2 regions of the Glaciecola sp. 1036 genome follow, and region 2 is predicted to be linked to the other one. Evidence: predicted binding sites of a transcription regulator. Region 2 holds the regulator's gene; the other holds the start of a gene.
What was found. The regulator FliA, encoded in region 2, starts transcription of late flagellar genes. The targets are predictions, from matches to a motif close to CTAAAGNTNNNNNNNNNNNNGCCGATA.
Positions count from the first base shown of each region.

Region 1: pomA (flagellar motor protein PomA) is a predicted target of FliA. The motif match lies at 7,152-7,178, and genes of this name have one in related genera.

Region 1 is NZ_JBLWFH010000004.1:14,591-24,932, forward strand. It holds gene ACNKW3_RS07180 (sigma-70 family RNA polymerase sigma factor) at 1-45, opposite strand, end outside; gene ACNKW3_RS07185 (LON peptidase substrate-binding domain-containing protein) at 179-745, opposite strand; gene ACNKW3_RS07190 (nuclear transport factor 2 family protein) at 893-1,315, shown strand; gene ACNKW3_RS07195 (SDR family NAD(P)-dependent oxidoreductase) at 1,315-2,043, shown strand; gene ACNKW3_RS07200 (NAD(P)/FAD-dependent oxidoreductase) at 2,049-3,332, shown strand; gene ACNKW3_RS07205 (DUF1365 domain-containing protein) at 3,332-4,069, shown strand; gene ACNKW3_RS07210 (class I SAM-dependent methyltransferase) at 4,096-5,349, shown strand; gene ACNKW3_RS07215 (flagellar motor protein MotB) at 5,406-6,335, opposite strand; gene pomA (flagellar motor protein PomA) at 6,335-7,099, opposite strand; gene ACNKW3_RS07225 (exodeoxyribonuclease VII small subunit) at 7,289-7,528, shown strand; gene ACNKW3_RS07230 (farnesyl diphosphate synthase) at 7,525-8,421, shown strand; gene dxs (1-deoxy-D-xylulose-5-phosphate synthase) at 8,478-10,334, shown strand.
Region 2 is NZ_JBLWFH010000009.1:146,631-156,972, forward strand. It holds gene flhB (flagellar biosynthesis protein FlhB) at 1-261, shown strand, start outside; gene flhA (flagellar biosynthesis protein FlhA) at 546-2,645, shown strand; gene flhF (flagellar biosynthesis protein FlhF) at 2,678-4,069, shown strand; gene ACNKW3_RS14180 (MinD/ParA family ATP-binding protein) at 4,066-4,917, shown strand; gene ACNKW3_RS14185 (RNA polymerase sigma factor FliA) at 4,928-5,653, shown strand; gene cheY (chemotaxis response regulator CheY) at 5,691-6,074, shown strand; gene ACNKW3_RS14195 (protein phosphatase CheZ) at 6,099-6,845, shown strand; gene ACNKW3_RS14200 (chemotaxis protein CheW) at 6,858-9,107, shown strand; gene ACNKW3_RS14205 (ParA family protein) at 9,277-10,047, shown strand; gene ACNKW3_RS14210 (chemotaxis protein CheW) at 10,044-10,342, shown strand, end outside.

The sequences.
Region 1 (10,342 bases), on a different contig from region 2:
ACAATCTTCTCGCTTTTGATTTTCCAGTGGAATTCCGATCAACATGATTTTTACCCTTTTCGTTTTTCAACTTGCGTAGAACTTCAGTATACGCAAAGATTTATGAACAAAAAGTGAAATAAATTTAATATACAGGTCAGTTTTTTCGAAACCATTAAAAATCCAACAGAAAGTTCTATTAATCAATAAGTTGATTTAAATAGGCAACGACTCTGTTCGTATCGCCATGATGTAAAAAATGTTGTTTTTGCTCTGCATTCACGGGTAACAATTCAATCCAGCGATTAATTACCCACTCTGGTTCGTCAAACTTCAACTCCGAATACAACTTCGCAACTTCTGGATATTTGTCGTATATTTCCTTGAGTCTGTTGGTTGCGGATTGCAAATCATATGTATTGCCAGATGATGACCATATTTCGCAAGGTTCGCACTCACCTATCCGCAGACCATCCGGTTCGGTCGCTATGTTGTGAATCTTTACACAATATTGGCCTTCAACCGTAATACCCAACAGGCCGTCCTTCAAAATGTCAAAATCGATTACATTGCAGTAAGTCCCTAGGGGAAATATGTGTGAATTTGATTGTTTGTTACCCGAGGTATTTAACATGCAAACAACAAAACCACCGTTATTCGCACAAACCTCTTTCACCATTCGTGTGTATCTTGGTTCGAATATTCTTAGTGCCAATCTACCTTCGGGTAACAAATGTGAAGATAAAGGAAACAGTGGCAACTTCATTTTTATTTTGACCGTGATGATTAACTTATCTCATAAGTACAAGAAATTGTCTGAGTTGGATTAGTTCGACTATTAATTAAAAATTATTAATGGTTGATCTGGTCTGAAAATCAGCCTGTATCTGAATAAAAACTTTTACCAGACCTTATGCATTTATTAGACAAGTTTTCTACATTTTATTCTGATTTGGCGTCGATGAAAGTCGATAAATTATCTGAAATCTACAGTCAGAATGTGGTCTTTGCCGACCCTGTAGGTAGGTACGAAGGTATCTCTGCAGTTGAAAATTATTTTACTAAGTTGTTAAAAAACGCAAAGTATTGTGAATTTGATATTCACGACAAATTGTCCACCACGGATGGCCACCACGTCATAACATGGACGATGAAGTACATTTCATCACGAATCAATAATGGAAAGCCGGTAAGTGTTGACGGAATCACTTGGCTAGAAACTCAAGACAATAAAATTACATTGCACAGAGACTATTACGATCTTGGACAAATGGCTTACGAACACGTGCCGATCTTGGGCTATTTCGTTAAAAGTGTGAAAAGGAGAATTGGCTAATGGCTAAAGTGTTAGTTACCGGAGCAACATCAGGTATTGGCGAAGCCTTTGTCAAGAAATTAGCACAAGAAGGGCATAATGTTATTGCTTGTGGTCGAAATAAAGAAAAACTACAACAGCTTTCTCAGTCTCCGAATATCGAAGCATTGCAATTTGATGTTACCGACGAAACAGAAACGAAATCCGCACTTAGCGATGTTATTGCTGATTACTATGTATTGAACGCTGGTACCTGCGAATATGTGGACATTGATCAGGTTGAAGCCGATATGTTTAAACGCGTATTTACCACAAATGTGTTTGGTGCAGCCAACGTGATGGCGGCAATTTTGCCTCGTTGTCGCAAACAAGACACTGTGGTATTTGTTGATAGCCTTGCCCGTTTATTGCCTTTTCCAAGAAGCCAAGCCTACGGTGGCAGCAAAGCAGCATTGCATTACATGGCCAAAAGTTTTGCTGTAGATCTAGACAGAAAAGGGGTAAAAGTAAAAACAATTTCACCGGGTTTTGTAGAAACGCCGTTAACTGATAAAAACGATTTTGATATGCCAATGCGTATCAGCGCCGATGCAGCCGCAGATTATATGTACAAAGGCATATTTAGTTCTCGGCGTTCAATTTATTTTCCTCTGCGATTCAGTTTAATGATCCGTTTTCTAAATTTACTTCCTGCGTTTTTACAACATAAATTATGTATTCGTTTAAGTCGCGGAATGAAAGGGAAGTAGTCAATATGCAAAAGCAACGAATAGCAATAATTGGTTCAGGTATTTCAGGTCTTACGTGCGGCTACCTGTTAAATGATAGAGCTGACATAACCCTATATGAAGCTGGCGATTATCTGGGCGGCCACACAGCAACAAAAGACATCGAGATTGATGGTCAAGAGTACGCCATTGATACTGGTTTTATCGTTTTCAACGACTGGACTTACCCTAACTTTATTAAACTGTTAGATAAAATTGGGGTTAAAAAACAAGCCACCGAAATGAGTTTTAGTGTCAGAAATAATAGCTCTGAACTAGAATACAATGGCCATAGTCTTAATACTCTTTTTGCTCAGAGAAGAAATCTTTTATCTCCACGTTTTTATCGACTCATTCGAGAGATTCTTAGGTTTAATGATTTGTGTAAACAAACGCTCAATAGTGATCTCAATCTGTCTGAAATAACGCTAACAGAGTTTTTACAAAAGCATGGGTTTTCAGATTATTTTGCGGTTAATTATATCTTGCCAATGTGCGCGGCAATATGGAGTGCAAGCTTAGAAACAGCTGGAAATTTTCCATTGGCATTCTTCCTGAAATTTTTTAATAACCATGGACTATTAAATGTCAACGATAGACCTCAATGGTACACTATTGTTGGAGGTTCAAGGGAGTATGTAGGACCACTAGCAAAAGAATTTTCGAATAAAATTAAACTTTCAACCCCAGTAAAGAAAGTCACAAAAACGTCATCTGGTTTAATTGTTACCACAGACTCGGGGGATGAGTTATTTGATGATGTTATTTTTGCTTGCCATAGCGATCAAGCTCTGCAACTGCTGGATGTCAGTTCTCTAGACCAAGCATTAAGTAAACAAACAACAAATATACTTGGTGCTATCCCCTATGCGTTAAACGATGTAATTCTACACACAGACGTCAAAGTACTTCCTAAACGAAGATTGGCATGGGCTAGCTGGAATTATCAACTTCAAGGCACAAAAAACGAACGCGAGGCACCAGCAAAAGTGTCCTACAACATGAATATTTTACAACGTCTACAGGCTAACCGTACCTTTATTGTTACCTTGAATGATAGGGAAAATATAGACCCTGAGAAAATTCTAGGACAGTACGAATATGCCCACCCACAGTTTAGTCCAAAAATGGTGGCAGCTCAGCAACAACGAGCTCAGATTTGTGGTGTCCAAGGTATACATTATTGCGGTGCGTATTGGTACAACGGTTTCCACGAAGATGGCGTTAGAAGTGCCTTGGATGTTTGCAAACGCTTTGGAGCGCACCTCTGATGCAGACATTTGAAAGTGCAATATACAAAGGAAAGGTTTTTCATCATCGATTTGAACCCAAGCAACATGAATTTACCTATTCGTTATACATGTGGTGGTTAAAGCTAGACGAGCTTGTTGCAATCGAAAAGGAAATAAAACACTTCCATCTTAAAAAATCCTATAGATACCCTGTTAGCTTTTCTTCAAGCGATTACCTAAAAAAGGATGAAGACTGTTCGACCCCGCTAAAAGAAAGGGCATTAAATTGCATGAACAAGTTAACAGATGAGCGTTTAGAAGGCGATATATTCTTCTTCGGACAGGTGCGAACGTTTAATCTGTATTTTAGCCCAGTTAACTTTTGGTTCTTACGCGACCATAATGGTGAATACACTCATATGTTGGCTGAAGTTTCTAATACACCTTGGAACGAGCGCCATCATTACCTAGTTGATCTACAGAATCAGCAAGACACTGAGAAAGCTTTTCACGTTTCGCCTTTTAATCCCATGGATATGATTTACAAATGGCAAATTCAAATGCCTGGGCAGCAAATTAACTTACGCTTGAGCTGTTTTAAACAAAATAAACATTTTGAAGCCGCTATCGCAATGCAGCGCTCTGAATTAAGTAATAAAACGCTTAAACAATGTGTCTCGAGTATTCCTAGCATGACCGTAAAAACAATGGCTGGAATTTACTGGCAAGCACTAAAACTATTTTTTAAACGTGTACCCGTCTACACACATTCGTGATGTACGAAAGATAGAAGGAACAAAAGATGTCGCATAATGAACAAACCTATTTATCTACCGATACCAGTTCTGTTTGGGAAAAAACCTGCCGTTCATTGTTTATCAGTGCACTTAAACGAATGCCCGAGGGCTTTCTTGTTATAAAAGAACAGCAGAATGTGATTGCTCAGCTAGGAGATCCTCACTCAGATTTAAAGGCGGAAGTGAACATATTAAACCCAAGCGCCTATCCTAAACTTCTGTTAGGAGGAAGCATTGCCTCGGGTGAAACTTTTACTGACAAGCTTTGGGAAAGTCCAAATTTAACTAATGTTATTCGTATATTTGCTAGAAACCTGCCGACTTTAGACAATTGGGAAAAGAAGTTTAAATGGATAACCATGCCTTCCGTGAAACTGCGTCACTTTTTGAACAAGAACTCCAAAAGCCAAGCAAAACGCAATATCTGTGCACATTACGATTTAGGTAATAAACTTTATAGCAAATTCCTAGATCAGAGCATGATGTACTCGGCTGCGATTTACCCTGATCCCCAGGCTACGTTAGCCCAGGCTCAGACCCACAAGTTAGATACAATTTGTCGTAAACTCAAATTGACCCCTAATGATCATTTATTAGAGATTGGCACAGGTTGGGGAGGTTTAGCTGTTTATGCCGCTGAGCATTTTGGCTGTAAAGTCACAACCACTACGATCTCTGAAGAACAATACGCTTTTGCCGAAGACTTAATCAAATCAAAGGGCTTAGAAAATAAAATTACCTTACTCAAGCAAGATTATCGATTACTCGAAGGTCAATACGATAAACTTGTTTCCATTGAGATGATTGAAGCCGTTGGTAAAGAGTATCTCCCTAACTTTTTTCAAAAATGCGCTTCATTGCTAAAGGAAGACGGGCTTATGCTACTACAGTCGATCATAATTGATGATAGACGCTACGACAGCTATACCAACAACGTTGACTTTATCCAAAAGCATATTTTCCCCGGTGGATTCTTACCGTCGCAATTTTCGATTAATCAGCACGTTAAAAAATACACCAATATGAGCATTCGAGATGTACATGATATAGGCTTGGATTATGCTCGTACCTTGCAAGATTGGTTCAATGCCTTTATGCAACAAAAATCCGCGTTGAATGAAGATGGTTACGATGAGCGATTTATGCGTATGTGGCAATATTATTTAAATTATTGCGAAGGTGGTTTTTTAGAGCGGGTTATTAGTACCGTGCAAGTAGTGATTGCAAAACCTGGATTCAGAGCTGATCTACATCGATAAGTAAAACGCCAGCGGATTATTGAATCCCTGCTCGGTATATGCGCTGGCGCTTGTTTCTATTCTTGTATAACTGAAATAGGATCTGAGAACTTAGGCTCACCTTGAATAATGGCGATTTCCACACGACGATTTTGGGCATTATCTTCAGGTGTATCCCCCATGGCTATTGGCTGAGTCGCGGCTTTACCAATCACCCGCATGCGCTGTTCATCAAATCCAGGCGCTCTACGTAATTGTTCAGCAACTGCCACTGCTCGCTGTGCACTAAGATCCCAATTTGAAGTATATAATTCGTTTGAAATTTGAATACCATCACTGTGACCGGTAATTTCTACTTTACCAGGCATATCATTTAAGATAGTGCCTAGCCTTCGAATAACGGGCACAAATTGTGGTTGCAAAAATGCAGAACCTGCAGAAAAAGAACCGTTTTCTCTTATGCGGATTACAATTTGTTGGCCAAGGTTTTCTACATCTACCGCACCATCTTTTATTTCTTTTTGTAGTAAGTCTTCAATTTTCTTTTTATTCTTTTCGACTTGCTCTTTGTCTGCTGACGCCGCACCTGCAGCTGCTGTTTGATTTGCTGTTTGAGGAGACTGACCACCTCTAAAGGTGCCTCTCTGCTTCTGACGACCACCTGCGGAGTCTTCTTCCCCATCTTGGAAGTTGAGCATTGGACGAGTAATGTCTTGGGTAATCTGTTGAATGCTCTCAATGGGAGTAGGATCTGGTTTGCCAGGTCTAAATTCTAATGCAACAACACTGGTCCCTTTAGGAATATCCTTTAATTCAATTTTATTTTGCACACCAAAGGCAAATTTCATTGAACCTGCTATTTGCTTAAACTTTTTCACATCCATTTCAGAAAAAGACAATAGCAATACGAAAAAGCACATAAGCAAAGACATTAAGTCAGCAAATGTACCCATCCATGCAGGTAGCCCTTCGGGCGGGCATTTAGGACATTCTTGTTGCTCAGCCATTAGGCGGCCTCTTCTTCTGAGCCACGCTTACCTTCAGCAATGTAACCTTTTAATACACCTTCGATAACACGAGGGTTTTGTCCATCTGCAATACCTAGAATGCCATCTAGAATTAGGCTCTGATTGAGTTTTTCCTCAGAGCTTCTAACATTCAGTTTAAATGATACCGGCAAGCAAAATAAGTTGGCCATCATGGCGCCGTACAGTGTGGTTAACAATGCAACAGCCATGGCAGGCCCAATGGCTTTAGGATCATCCATGTTGGATAACATGGCAACCAAACCGATCAGCGTTCCTATCATCCCCATTGCCGGCGCAACATCACCCATAGATTTGAAAATAACGGCACCTGATTCGTGTCTTTCAGTTGTGTTAACGATGTCTTTGTACATAGTGTCACGAACAACATCTACATCATGTCCATCCACCAACATGTTGACCCCTTTCTGCATAAAGGCATTTTCAATTTCTTGTTCTTCCAGCGCTAGAAAGCCCCCTTTGCGAGCTTCATCTGCCATTTGTACGATCTTTTCAATCAACTCCTCAGGGGTTTGCAATTTGAAAGAAAAAGCCTTTCCCATGACTTTACCAGCGCCCAAAAATTGCGACATAGGGTATTGCATAAGAACAACGAAAATCGACCCGCCGAAAACGATAAGTAAAGAAGGCACGTTGAAGAAGATCATAATGTCTCCCCCCATGACCATCGCCATTACAACGAAGCCCAAAGCGCCTAAAAATCCGACAAGGGTTGCTAAATCCACAGGTTACTCCTCGAAATGAGTCTTTTTATTAGCCAAATCTGAATGTCTTATTTAACGGCAGTAGCGAATAAATCTTTATGATTTACCGCAATCAAACAGGAACTTTGTTAAGTCAATAGAATTACATTGAATTTGTACTGTTGTTTCGGTATCTTGCATGCCAATTATAAGATTTCTTGAGGAGCGAATATGAGCACTGCTGATTTAAGTTTTGAGCAAGCTATGGAAGAGTTAGAAAGCTTAGTAAATCAAATGGAACAAGGTGACATTACGCTTGAAGAATCTTTAAAATCTTTCGAGCGCGGTGTATCACTAGCTCGTCATTCACAAGCATTGTTAACTAAAGCAGAACAAAAAGTAAAACAACTGACCGAACAAGCCGGTGAAGAATCTTTAGAGAATTTTATTGAACCCCCACTAAGCGAATGAACCAGCAACTCACACGACTTCAGCAACAAATAAACGCCGAACTCAGCGAAACTTTCGAGCATGTTAAGGCTAGCCTAAATTTACAAGAGTCTCGTTTACTATCAGCAATGGAGTATGCCCTGCTCAATGGCGGTAAGCGTATGCGACCGCTATTATTGAGCCTTGTTGGGCAAGTGTTTGAAGCCAATCAACAAGATATTAAAGTCGCTAGTTTAGCACTTGAATGTATTCATGCTTATTCTCTTATCCATGACGACCTCCCCTCTATGGATAACGATGATTTACGTCGGGGCAAACCCACTTGTCATATTCAATTTGATGAGGCCACAGCTATTCTAGCTGGTGATGCTCTGCAAACTCTGGCCTTTGAATGCCTGAGTAGTTTTACCATGGAAGCATCTGAAACCAAACGATTACAACTAGTAGCTATTCTAGCCAAAGCGTCCGGGTTACGGGGGATGTGCTTAGGTCAAAGCTTAGATTTACTCGCTACAAATACAGCAATTGATTTAGCAAGTTTGCAACAATTACATCAACTTAAAACCGGTGCATTGCTAAAAGCATCTGTGCAAATGGGCGCTTGTTTGGGTACCAAACCCTATTCTCCTAAAACTGAGAATTTACTCGTTCAATTTGCTGATAACATAGGATTAGCGTTTCAGATTCAAGATGACATTCTGGATGTCATCTCCGATACTGAAACCTTAGGTAAACCACAAGGTTCTGACCAACAAAGCAATAAATCGACTTTTGTGACGCATTTTGGTTTGGAAGGAGCCAAAAACGAATTACAAAAAAAATATCATCTTGCTATACAGTCATTAGAACAACTTGAGTACAATACCCAAGATTTGCAAGCATTTACGCAGTACATGGTAACCCGCACCTATTAATAAGTTGCGGCATTATTGACTTGAATATCATTTAAAACCAAAAGAAAAGAATTACAATGACGTTAGATCTCTCACAATACCCTAATTTGGCAAAAGCGAACACACCGGAAGAGTTACGCCTGCTACCGAAAAGTAAATTGAGAGATTTAGCCAGTGAACTTCGATTATTCTTGCTAAATTGCGTCAGCCAAAGCAGTGGTCATTTTGCTTCAGGTTTAGGCACAGTTGAGTTAACGGTGGCGCTTCATTATGTTTATAATACGCCGTTTGATCGACTCATTTGGGATGTAGGTCATCAAGCCTATCCACACAAAATTCTGACCAATCGAAGAGACCGAATGACCAGTATTCGGCAAAAAAACGGGCTACATCCCTTCCCATGGCCCCCTGAAAGTGAATACGATACTTTTGCAGTCGGACACTCATCCACCTCTATAAGCGCGGCTTTAGGTATGGCTATCGCGGCAGAAAAAGAAAATAAGGGCAGAAAAGTGGTGGCCGTTATTGGGGACGGCGCAATGACCGCTGGCCTTGCATTTGAAGCTCTAAATCATGGTGGAGATTTAAACAAAGATTTTACCGTAGTGCTCAATGACAACGAAATGTCCATTTCAGAAAACGTAGGTGCATTGAACTCACATTTAGCCCGACTAATGACAGGTTCTTTTTTCAATTCGATTCGAGATGAAGGCAAACGTATTTTAAGTAACGTACCGCCAATCAAGGCGTTAGCAAGTCGAGCAGAAGAGCATCTAAAAGGAATGGTTGTTCCTGGCACTATTTTTGAAGAATTGGGTTTTCATTATATTGGCCCCATCGATGGTCATGATGTGAATGCCATGGTTGATACCTTAACCAATATGCGAAAAATGCAGGGGCCCAAGCTTCTTCATGTGGTAACTAAAAAAGGCAAAGGGTATGAGGTAGCAGAGCAAGATCCAATTAAATGGCATGCGGTACCTAAATTTGATCATACCACTGAAAAGTTCCCAGAAAGTAAACCAGGAAAACCTACTTACTCTGCCATTTTTGGGAATTGGTTATGTGACATGGCAGAACAAGATAAAGATTTGATGGCCATAACGCCGGCTATGCGTGAAGGTTCAGGCATGGTCAGGTTTTCACAGCGTTTTCCAGAGCAGTATTTTGACGTGGCAATTGCCGAACAACATGCGGTAACACTTGCCGCTGGCTTAGCGATTGAAAATAAGCGCCCTGTAGTTGCTATCTATTCTACTTTTTTACAACGAGCCTATGATCAGTTAATTCATGATGTTGCCTTACAAAATCTCCCCGTATTATTTGCCATCGACAGAGCTGGCATTGTTGGGGCTGACGGACCAACTCACCAGGGTGCATTTGATATTCCATTTTTACGCTGTATCCCAAATATGATTATTATGGCACCTGGAGACGAAGCTGAATGTCGTAATATGTTGTACACTGGTCACCTAGCAAAACAACCGGCAGCAGTAAGGTATCCAAGAGGTGCGGGTACAGGCGTGGCACCTGACAGCGAAATGACAGCGTTAGAAATAGGAAAATCGCGTCAATTGCGCAATGGTGTCAAAACGGCTATTTTGAATTTTGGTGCTCTATTACCTGAAGCTCAAAAAGCAGCTGAAGCCCTTGACGCTACCTTGGTTGATATGCGATTTGTCAAACCTCTAGATGAGCAAGCCGTGTTAGATGCCGCGAAACAACACGAACTCATAGTAACGCTTGAAGATGGCGCAATTGCAGGTGGCGCTGGTTCTGCAGTGCAAGAATGCTTTCAACAGCATAAAGTGCTTTGTCATGTGCTTCGTTTGGGCTTACCCGATGAATTTATTATGCAGGGAACGCAACAAGAAATGTACGCTGAATTAGGTATTGATGCTGCGGGAATAATCGCGGCTGTTAAGGCCTTTTAATCTCACTT
Region 2 (10,342 bases):
GCAAAAGGTGTCGACGAATTGGCGTTCCATATTCGTAAGATCGCGACAGCCCACGAGGTTCCTATCGTTGAATCACCGGCATTAGCGCGTGCTATATATTATGCGACCGAAGTAAATCATGAAGTACCACAAAAGTTATTTATGGCGGTAGCGCAAGTATTAGCTTATGTATATCAATTAAAAGCATTCAAATCTGGTAAGGGCAAACGCCCCAAACCGCTGAAGAAAGATCTACCAATCCCTCCAGAACTCAGAAGATAAAAAAAAAATAATGGAGCCGTAGTACAAACAATGGAGTCGTAGTTCATTCTCACTCCACCCCCGTAAAATAAAAGGTCTACCACCAACTTCAAGTTTAAACAATGGAATCGTAGTTCATTAATTTTAGCGTAAGTGACAGTAATATAAAAAATTCTGTATTAAGAATGAACTACGGCTCCATTGTTTGTACTACGGCTCCATTATTTTTTTTAAGTATTGTTTCTGGTTGGCACGTTAGTTGAAGTACAACGAATATTCGGAGTGAGAAGTCAAAATTTTGTTGTATGCAATTAACTAATGTTTTTCAAAACGTCAATACCAATTCAATAAAACAGTTTACCAGTGGCTTAGGTGCCCCTATCGTTGTACTCGCACTGATGGGGATGGTTATTCTTCCCATGCCTTCGTTTCTTCTGGATATACTGTTTAGCTTCAACATAGCTTTGTCTCTAATCATCATTCTTGTTTGTGTATTCACACAGCGTCCAATTGATTTTGGTATTTTCCCTTTAGTCTTACTCGTCGCAACCGTCCTAAGACTAGCGCTCAACGTTGCATCTACTCGAATTGTTTTAATAGAAGGGCATGACGGTGGAGATGCAGCGGGTAAGGTGATTCAAGCTTTCGGTGAGGTTGTGATCGGCGGAAATTACGTAGTGGGTATAGTTGTATTTACCATTCTTCTGATTATTAACTTCAAAGTAGTAACGGAAGGTGCGGGCCGAATCTCTGAAGTAAGTGCGCGATTTACACTTGATGCTATGCCAGGTAAACAAATGGCCATAGACGCAGATTTGAACGCAGGTTATATCGATCAAGATGAAGCTCGAAAAAGACGCGAAGAAATAACCTCAGAGGCTGATTTTTATGGTTCCATGGACGGTGCGTCAAAATTTGTAAAAGGCGACGCGATCGCTGGTTTATTTATCATGTTGATTAACATAGTCGGCGGTTTGTTTATCGGCATGTATCAACATGATCTAAGCTTCAGTAACGCCATGGAAGTATACACCGTCCTTACCATTGGAGATGGCTTGGTCGCACAAATTCCTTCTTTGCTGCTATCAGTTGCCACCGCCATAATTGTGACGCGCGAAAACGATACCCAAGAAATGGGAGATGAAATTCGTGAACAACTGGCGAATAAAAAGGCGCTTTATATTACGTCGGCAATTCTATTTGTAATGGGCATAGTGCCAGGTATGCCACACCTTGCATTTTTGTCTTTCTCCGCAGCAGTTGGTGGATATGCCTTCTACCGTGAATGGAGTCGTAAAAAGCTAGAAGAGCAAGAAAGTCAATCAAAACAGTTACCCGAAGCTACAACCTCTGCGCCAGAAATTAAAGACTTGAGCTGGGATGACGTACAACCAGTAGATTGCATTGGTCTTGAGGTGGGCTATAGGTTGATTCCATTAGTCGACAAATCCCAAGGCGGTGAATTACTTAATCGTATTAAAGGCGTGCGCAAAAAATTATCCCAAGAGTTAGGCTTTCTCGTTCCCGCGGTACATATACGAGACAACCTTGACTTTACCCCTAGTAGTTACGCTATTTCGATGCTAGGTGTCACTGTTGGTGATGCTGAAATAAGCCATGATTGCGAATTGGCCATTAATCCTGGACAAGTTTTTGGCACCTTGGAAGGTACACCGACAAAAGATCCTGCATTTGGTTTAGATGCAGTTTGGATCAAGCCGAGTCAGCGCGAACATGCCCAAACACTTGGATACACTGTAGTAGACGCAGCTACTGTTATCGCAACACATTTAAGTCAGTTATTAACCACACAAGCACATCAATTATTAGGCTATGAAGAAGTACAGCAACTACTTGATATGTTAGAGAAAACTCATCCGAAATTAGTTGAAGGTTTGGTGCCAGATATTTTGCCATTAAGTACCGTGGTAAAAGTTCTTCAAACCCTCTTGTTTGAAGGCGTACCTATTCGTGATATGCGTACCATAGTTCAAACTCTTTGCGAGTATGGGCCTAAGAGCCAAGATCCCGAAGTATTAGTGTCTGCACTGCGCATTTCACTGAAAAAATTAATTGTGCAAGAAATCAATAACGGTGGTCAGGAAATTCCCGTTATCACGCTTGCTCCAGAGCTGGAACAGATGTTGCATAAGTCACTTCAAGCTGGTGGCGAAGATGGTGCTGGCATTGAGCCTGGATTAGCTGAAAAGCTACAGAATTCGCTAGTTGAGGCGACTCAACAGCAAGAAATGGCTGGAGAACCCGCTGTATTATTGACGTCAGGTATTTTACGCCCTGTACTCGCTAGGTTCTTCAAACAATCGGTTTCTGGTTTACATGTATTGTCATATCAGGAAATACCGGATGACAAACAAATAAAAATAGTATCGTCGGTAGGTCAATAAAGTGACAGAGCTGCTGAAAAAGAGAGGAAGATATGAAAATTAGACGTTTTTTTGGCAAAGATATGCGGGAAGCTCTCAATAAAGTGAAAGAAGAGTTAGGCGGTGATGCCGTTATCATGTCGAATAAAAAAACAGCACAAGGAGTAGAGTTAGTTGCAGCAGTAGACCCTACTAGTCATACACCAGATCCAGTGCCCGCCAAAAAGCCGTCTAAAACGACTTTACGCGAAGTTATTGGTGAAGACGACAGTGACAGTCTGCAAGCGCTTTTGCAGCGAAGTGCTGAAATTGCTAAAGAAAACCTTAATTCAGCCCAGGCTAATAATAGCCAAATACGGGAAACTACGTCTTACAACGCTAATACAAACTCTCAGCAGCAGATTAGTCATCAAAAAAAACGAGCAGATGAGAGTATGATTCGATCTCCTGCGTTTACCGATGATCTTAATCTAAATGACACTCAAGCAGCGAGTTTAACACCTCCACCAAGTGTGTTAGAACCTGAGCAGTTAGATAGTATTCGAGCTGAACTTGAATCCATTAAAAATGTGCTTAAATTCCAAGTGTCAGAACTTTCTGAAGAACGCAAAAAACGCAATAACCCTGTGCATCATTATCTAAAAGAACAGCTAACCGGTATGGGAATTAGCCAGCGTTTATGTCAACAATTTATTGACTTTATGCCGCATAAAATAGATGAAAAGCAAGGTTGGAAATACCTACTAAACCTCTTATCTAATCGAATTGTAGTTGGCGGAAACGATATTCTGGGGAAAGCCGGAGTTGTCGCTTTAGTGGGACCAACAGGGACTGGCAAAACAACTACCTTAGCTAAACTTGCAGCGAAATACGCACAAAAATACGGTCCTGACCAAGTTGCTCTGGTGACAATCGACACCTATAGGATTGCTGCTTACGAACAACTTGCAACTTATGGCCGCATCATTGGCTGTTCGGTTAAAAAAGCGCAAAACGCTGAAGAGTTAAATCAAATTTTATATCAAATGCGCAATAAAAAATTGGTGTTAATAGATACGGCTGGTTTCAGTCAGCGAGATGCTAGACTTATTGAACAGTTGAATGAGTATGAAAACGGCTTATCTGTTGATATCAAAAAATATTTAGTGTTACCAGCGGCTTCTCAATATCGAGTTCTGAACGAAACAGTAAAGACCTACAACAACATTGATCTTACTGGATGTATCTTTAGCAAATTAGATGAATGTTACAGCCTTGGAGAAGCATTAAGCGTAATCATTGAAAATGATCTATCATTAAGCTATGTTACCGACGGTCAACGCGTCCCGGAAGACATCAAGTTAGCTGATTCAGGGAACCTTACTCTGGTCGCAGCAAAACTATACAAGAAGTATGGATTGTCACAACAGCCTAATGATTCAGTAGCGATAGCTGGTGGGTTATGATGGAAGATCAAGCGAGTAGCTTAAGAAAGATGAATCAGTCCAAACAAATTAAAGTAGTGGCAGTAACGGGTGGAAAAGGCGGCGTTGGCAAAACCAACCTCACTCTTAACCTTGCAATTGCATCTGCCAAACTAGGCCAGCGAGTCATGGTCCTTGATGCCGATTTAGGTCTTGCAAACGTTGACGTTATGTTAGGTCTACGCGTTCAGCGAAATCTATCTCATGTGCTTTCAGGGGACTGTACTCTCGATGAAGTCCTAGTGAATGGCCCTCATGGTATCAAAATAGCCCCTGCGACCTCTGGTACTAAAAACATGGCAGAGCTAGATCCGCGAGAACATGCTGGCTTAATTCGAGCATTTGGAGAACTTAAAACCCCTATTGATATGTTGTTAGTGGATACCGCCGCGGGCATTTCAGATATGGTGGTGAGTTTCTCAAGGGCCTCACAAGAAGTCATCATAGTAGTATGCGACGAACCAACATCGTTAACAGATGCTTATGCCTTAATCAAAATTCTAAATCGCGAACATGGCGTCTTTAAGTTTAAAGTGGTCGCGAACATGGTGCGTTCAGAGCGTGAAGGTCAGGATTTATTTTCCAAACTTTCAAAAGTAACAGGACGCTTTTTAGATGTAGCTATGGAGTTGGTCGGCATTATTCCTTTCGATGAAAATGTCAGAAAAGCAATCAGGAAGCAAACAGCAGTAGTCGATGCTTATCCATCAACACCTGCTTCTAAAGCGATAAATCAGCTAGCAAGTCGTGTTAATTCTTGGCCAATACCCAAACAAGCGGGCGGACACCTAGAGTTTTTCTTGGAAAATCTTGTGTCTTTGCATGAGTAGGTAAGCAAAAGTGAGTAACAAAGTGACAGTATATCAACAGCAAATAGACAAAAATCAGCTTGTCGAAAGACACGCGCCGCTCGTTAAACGCATTGCCCATCACCTTATGGCAAGATTACCAGCAAGCGTTTTGGTCGACGATCTCATTCAGTCGGGCATGATAGGCCTTTTGGAAGCAGCAAGAAACTTTGATGGTACCAAGGGGGCTAGTTTTGAAACTTTCGCAGGCATTCGCATCCGAGGTGCCATGCTGGATGAAATCCGTAAAGGCGATTGGACACCAAGATCTGTGCATAAAAATTCTAGATCTATTACTGAAGCCATTAATGAAGTGGAAAGTGAAACAGGCAGAGATGCCAGAGATACAGAAGTTGCTGCCAAACTTCAAGTATCGCTAAACGACTATCATCAGATGCTAAATGAAGTAAATGCTGGAAAATTAGTCGGAATCGAAGATTTGGGTGTCTCCGAAGACGTGCTTACAAACGAAGAAAACAAAGGAAATGACATACCTTTTCAAGAAATGATGCAAGGATCATTTCAGAAAGCGCTCGCGCGGGCGATAACAACATTACCAGAGCGAGAAGCTATCGTACTTTCTTTGTATTATGACGAAGAGTTAAATTTACGTGAAATTGGTGAAGTGCTTGAGGTTAGCGAATCGCGAGTGAGTCAAATTCACAGTCAAGCAATGCTGAAGTTAAAAGCAAAGATGCAGTCTTGGCGTGCTGAGTAACAAATAGTAATTAATATTTTCCATACTGGAGGTAGTTTTGGATAAGAATATGAAGATACTGGTTGTTGATGATTTCTCAACAATGCGGCGTATCATTAAAAACCTGCTTAAAGATCTTGGGTTTACAAATATCCAAGAAGCTGATGATGGTAATACGGCGTTGCCGATGCTACAGCAAGGTGACTTTAACTTTGTCGTAACGGATTGGAACATGCCTGGCATGCAGGGTATTGATTTGTTACGTGCAATCCGCTCAAACGATAAACTCAAGCATCTACCTGTACTCATGGTTACGGCTGAAGCTAAGAAAGAGCAGATTGTTGCAGCTGCGCAAGCTGGCGTAAATGGATATGTAGTTAAGCCTTTTACAGCAGCTACGCTGAAAGAGAAACTAGACAAGATTTTTGAACGTCTGGGCTAAAACGAACAATAGAGGTTAGGCCTAATGACTACCGAAAATTCTTTAATTTCGCTTGAAGAAGCGAAAGAGCTAGTAGCATTTCTTGAAAACGGCGACGTAGAAGCGGCAAACGACATTGTGCATAGTGCAGCTTTGAGAGAGTCCAACGAACTTTTTTCTGAAGTTGGCAAGTTAACTCGTCAGTTACACACGTCCTTGGTCAATTTCCAGCTTGATGAAAAACTGTCGCAAATTACCAATCATTCGATACCTGATGCTCAATCAAGACTCGAATATGTTATTGAAGAAACAGAAAAAGCTGCAAATTCGACAATGGATGCGGTTGAACGCAGCATGCCATTGGCAGAGCAACTTAATGACAGATTAAACAGCCTTATTCCTAATTGGAAAAAGCTTATGCAGCGTCAAATTGAGCTTGGCGAATTTAAATCCCTTTGCCATGAACTTGATGACCTGTTGAACGATGCTCAAAACGATTCTGCTGCGTTAAATTCTATGCTCACTGAAGTTCTTATGGCGCAAGGCTACCAAGACTTAACGGGTCAGGTGATACGCCGGGTAATTGAATTAGTTAACGAAGTTGAAGAAGGGCTTGTAGAAATGCTGGCGACCTTTGGTGAACAAGAAGTTAAAGAAAGTAAAGCTCAACCTTTGTCGAAATCTGACGATAAGATAAAAGCCGAAGGGCCAATTATTGATGCAGCAACGCGAAACGACGTCGCCCAAAGTCAAGATGACGTTGATGACTTGCTGTCTAGTTTAGGTTTTTAGGGGAGCGATTCAATGTCATTTGAGGTTGATGAGGATATTTTACAAGATTTCTTGGTGGAAGCCGGAGAAATACTTGAACAATTGCAAGAGCAGTTGGTAGATCTCGAGAATAATCCTGAGGATGCAGACCTGCTGAATGCAATTTTCCGCGGTTACCACACAGTTAAAGGTGGTGCCGGATTTCTGTCATTGACCGAATTAGTTGAAATTTGTCACGGTGCAGAGAACGTATTTGATGTAATGCGAAATGGTCAACGCACCTTAACGCCCGAGCTAATGGATACCATTCTACAAGCGACGGATGTTGTGGTCGCAATGTTTGAGCAAGTTAAAGCTCGTGAACCATTAGATCCAGCGCCTGCCGAGTTAGTAGAGTTACTCCATAAGTTAAGCGCGCCTGAAACTGCCGACGAAAATATTTTTGAAAACGCTGAAGCTAAAAGTAGTGTGCCTGATGAAACGCCAGATGCACAAAGCGAATCTTCAGAAGCTGTAGGTGAGGATATTGAATTAGTCGAGCCAGAAGCCAAAGAGAATACAAATGAAGGCGACAGTATTGACGAAATTTCTGAAGATGAGTTTGAAGCGCTATTAGACGAATTACATGGCGACAAAGCGCCAGGGCAGTCAGCCCCAACTGAAAGTGTGGAAGCAGCTAAGCCAGCAGCACCATCAAACAGTGATGATATTACCGATGATGAATTCGAGGCTTTGTTAGATGAATTGCACGGTAAAGGTGATTTCAAAGTTACAGAATCCGCGCCTGAAGCTAAAGCAGAATCACCTGCAGCGAAAGCTGGCGGTGATGATGAGATTACTGACGAAGAATTTGAAGCCTTATTAGATGACTTGCATGGTAAAGGTAAATCTCCAACACTCAATGACGGTGCAGAGGAAAAAGCTGCAGCCAAGGATGTAAGTCCTAAGAGTTCTGTACCTGAAGCTGAAAAGCCAGCAGCTAGTAGCGAGCCTAACAAGCCTGAAGCGCCGAAAACACCAGCGCCAATTGCGGCTAGCAAGCCAGCGCCTAAGCCAGAAGCTAAACCTGCACCAGCGCCAGCTGCGGCCAAAAAGGCCGAAGCTAAACCTACGCAGGCACAAGCAGAAACTACGGTTAGGGTCGATACCAAACGTCTAGACCAGATCATGAACATGGTCGGTGAGTTGGTACTGGTACGAAATAGACTGCTCAGTCTTGGCATTAACGTCAATGATGAGAGCATGAGCAAAGCTATTGCGAATTTGGATGTTGTTACCGGTGACTTGCAAGGCGCGGTTATGAAAACCCGTATGCAACCCATTAAAAAGGTATTTGGTCGATTCCCTAGAGTTGTCCGAGACCTAGCGCGTTCTTTGAAAAAGGAAATCACCCTAGTTCTAGAAGGTGAAGAAACCGATTTAGATAAAAATCTGGTTGAAGCATTAGCCGATCCTTTGGTGCACTTGGTGCGAAACAGTGTGGATCACGGTATTGAAATGCCGGATGAGCGAGAAGCTGCAGGCAAACCTAGAATGGGTACTGTAAAACTAGCAGCTTCTCAGGAAGGTGATCATATCTTGCTGACCATCAAAGATGATGGTAAAGGTATGGATCCTGAAAAATTGAAAGATATTGCTATCAGTCGGGGAGTTTTAGATGCAGATTCTGCCGCTAGAATGTCTGACGTAGAAGCTTTCAATCTTATTTTTGCACCTGGTTTCTCTACTAAAACAGAAATTAGTGATATCTCAGGCCGTGGTGTAGGTATGGATGTGGTGAAAACCAAAATCAACCAGCTCAATGGTACAGTTAACATTGACTCTAAATTGGGTGTAGGTACTACATTAGAAATTAAAGTACCTTTGACCTTGGCTATTTTGCCAACCCTGATGATAGTAGTTGGACAACAAACCTTTGCGTTACCTTTAGGTTCTGTTAATGAAATCATTAACATGGATCTAAAGAAAACCAATACTGTAGATGGTCAATTGACGATGATCGTTAGATCGAAAGCCATCCCATTGTTCTATTTAAATGATTGGTTAAATCCAATGAAACCAATCAAGGATAGAGCACAAGGTCATGTGGTTGTGGTTCAGATTGGCACTAAGCAAGTTGGGTTTGTGGTGGACAGCTTAATTGGTCAAGAAGAAGTTGTTATTAAGCCTCTGGATGCATTGCTTCAAGGTACTCCTGGTATGGCTGGCGCAACCATCACATCAGACGGTGGAATAGCGTTAATCTTGGACATTCCAAGTTTACTTAAGCGTTATGCCAGATAACCCAGATAACTACTAATTTTAGTCAATTAGTAACTAAGGCCGAATGCATTGTCATTCGGCTTTTTACTTTATGCTAGATAAATGCAGATTTGGTCCAAAAATAGCATTAGATTTATCAATACAGAGCAACTAACCAAAATTGTGTGTAAACACTTAGATTAAATATCCAATGAAAACCTGGACGATAGTCAATCAAAAGGGCGGTGTAGGCAAAACTACAACCGCAGTATCACTCGCTGGAAGCTTGGTTAATCAAGGCTATAAGGTGCTGATCGTGGATTTAGATCCCCAAGGCTCACTGACTGTCTACCTCAGAGTTAAACAGTCAGCAACAGTGGGTTTGTATGACTATTTTTTGGCACCAGATGATAAAAACGTGTCGGATCTTATCGCGAAAACGTCAATTCCTAAGGTTGACGTTATACCTGGATCAAAAACCTTGGCTACACTTGATAGAGAGTTTGGTAATGCTCAAGGTAAAGGATTGGTGATTAAACAGTTGTGTCGCTCCTTGATTGGCCAATACGATTATGTACTCATAGATTGTCCACCCGTGTTGGGTGTATTAATGGTCAATGGGCTAACAGCTGCTGATGTGATAGTTATCCCGACACAAACTGAATTTTTAGCCTTAGAAGGGCTAAAGAACATGCTGTCAACCTTGCAATTACTGCAACCCTTGTTAAATAGCCAAGCAAAGATAAAGATAATCGCCACTATGTTTGATAGACGTTTAAAGGCTTGTCAGAAAGCATTTTTAATGTTGAAAGAAGCACATTCAGAGATGCTATGGCGTGGCTACATCCCTGTGGATACAAAATTCAGAGATGCAAGCGAAAAAGGTCAACCTATTAATTTATTAAACCCAGCGTCAAGAGGCAGTTTTGCTTATGACAAATTGTCGAATGATTTAGTTAATCTAAGCTTAAAATCCTTATGAATAAAACATCAGAATCTCAAGTGTTACAGGATTACTTTTCTGTATTAATTACTCCCGCTGAAGAACTAAAAGCATTAGATAATGCCGCCAGTTTATTGCAAAACGCCCAACAACAATTACTCAATGAGCAAGTGCAAGCTGAAACATCTGAGATAGTAAATCAAGAATCTGATCAGAATCTGAATGTTGAGCAATATCTCGAAGAAAATTTAATAGCACTGAAAGAGCGTTTGCCAGTGAGATTTCAGGCTTTGTTTTTTAACTTAGCAGGTGTGACACTTGCCTTACCGTTAGT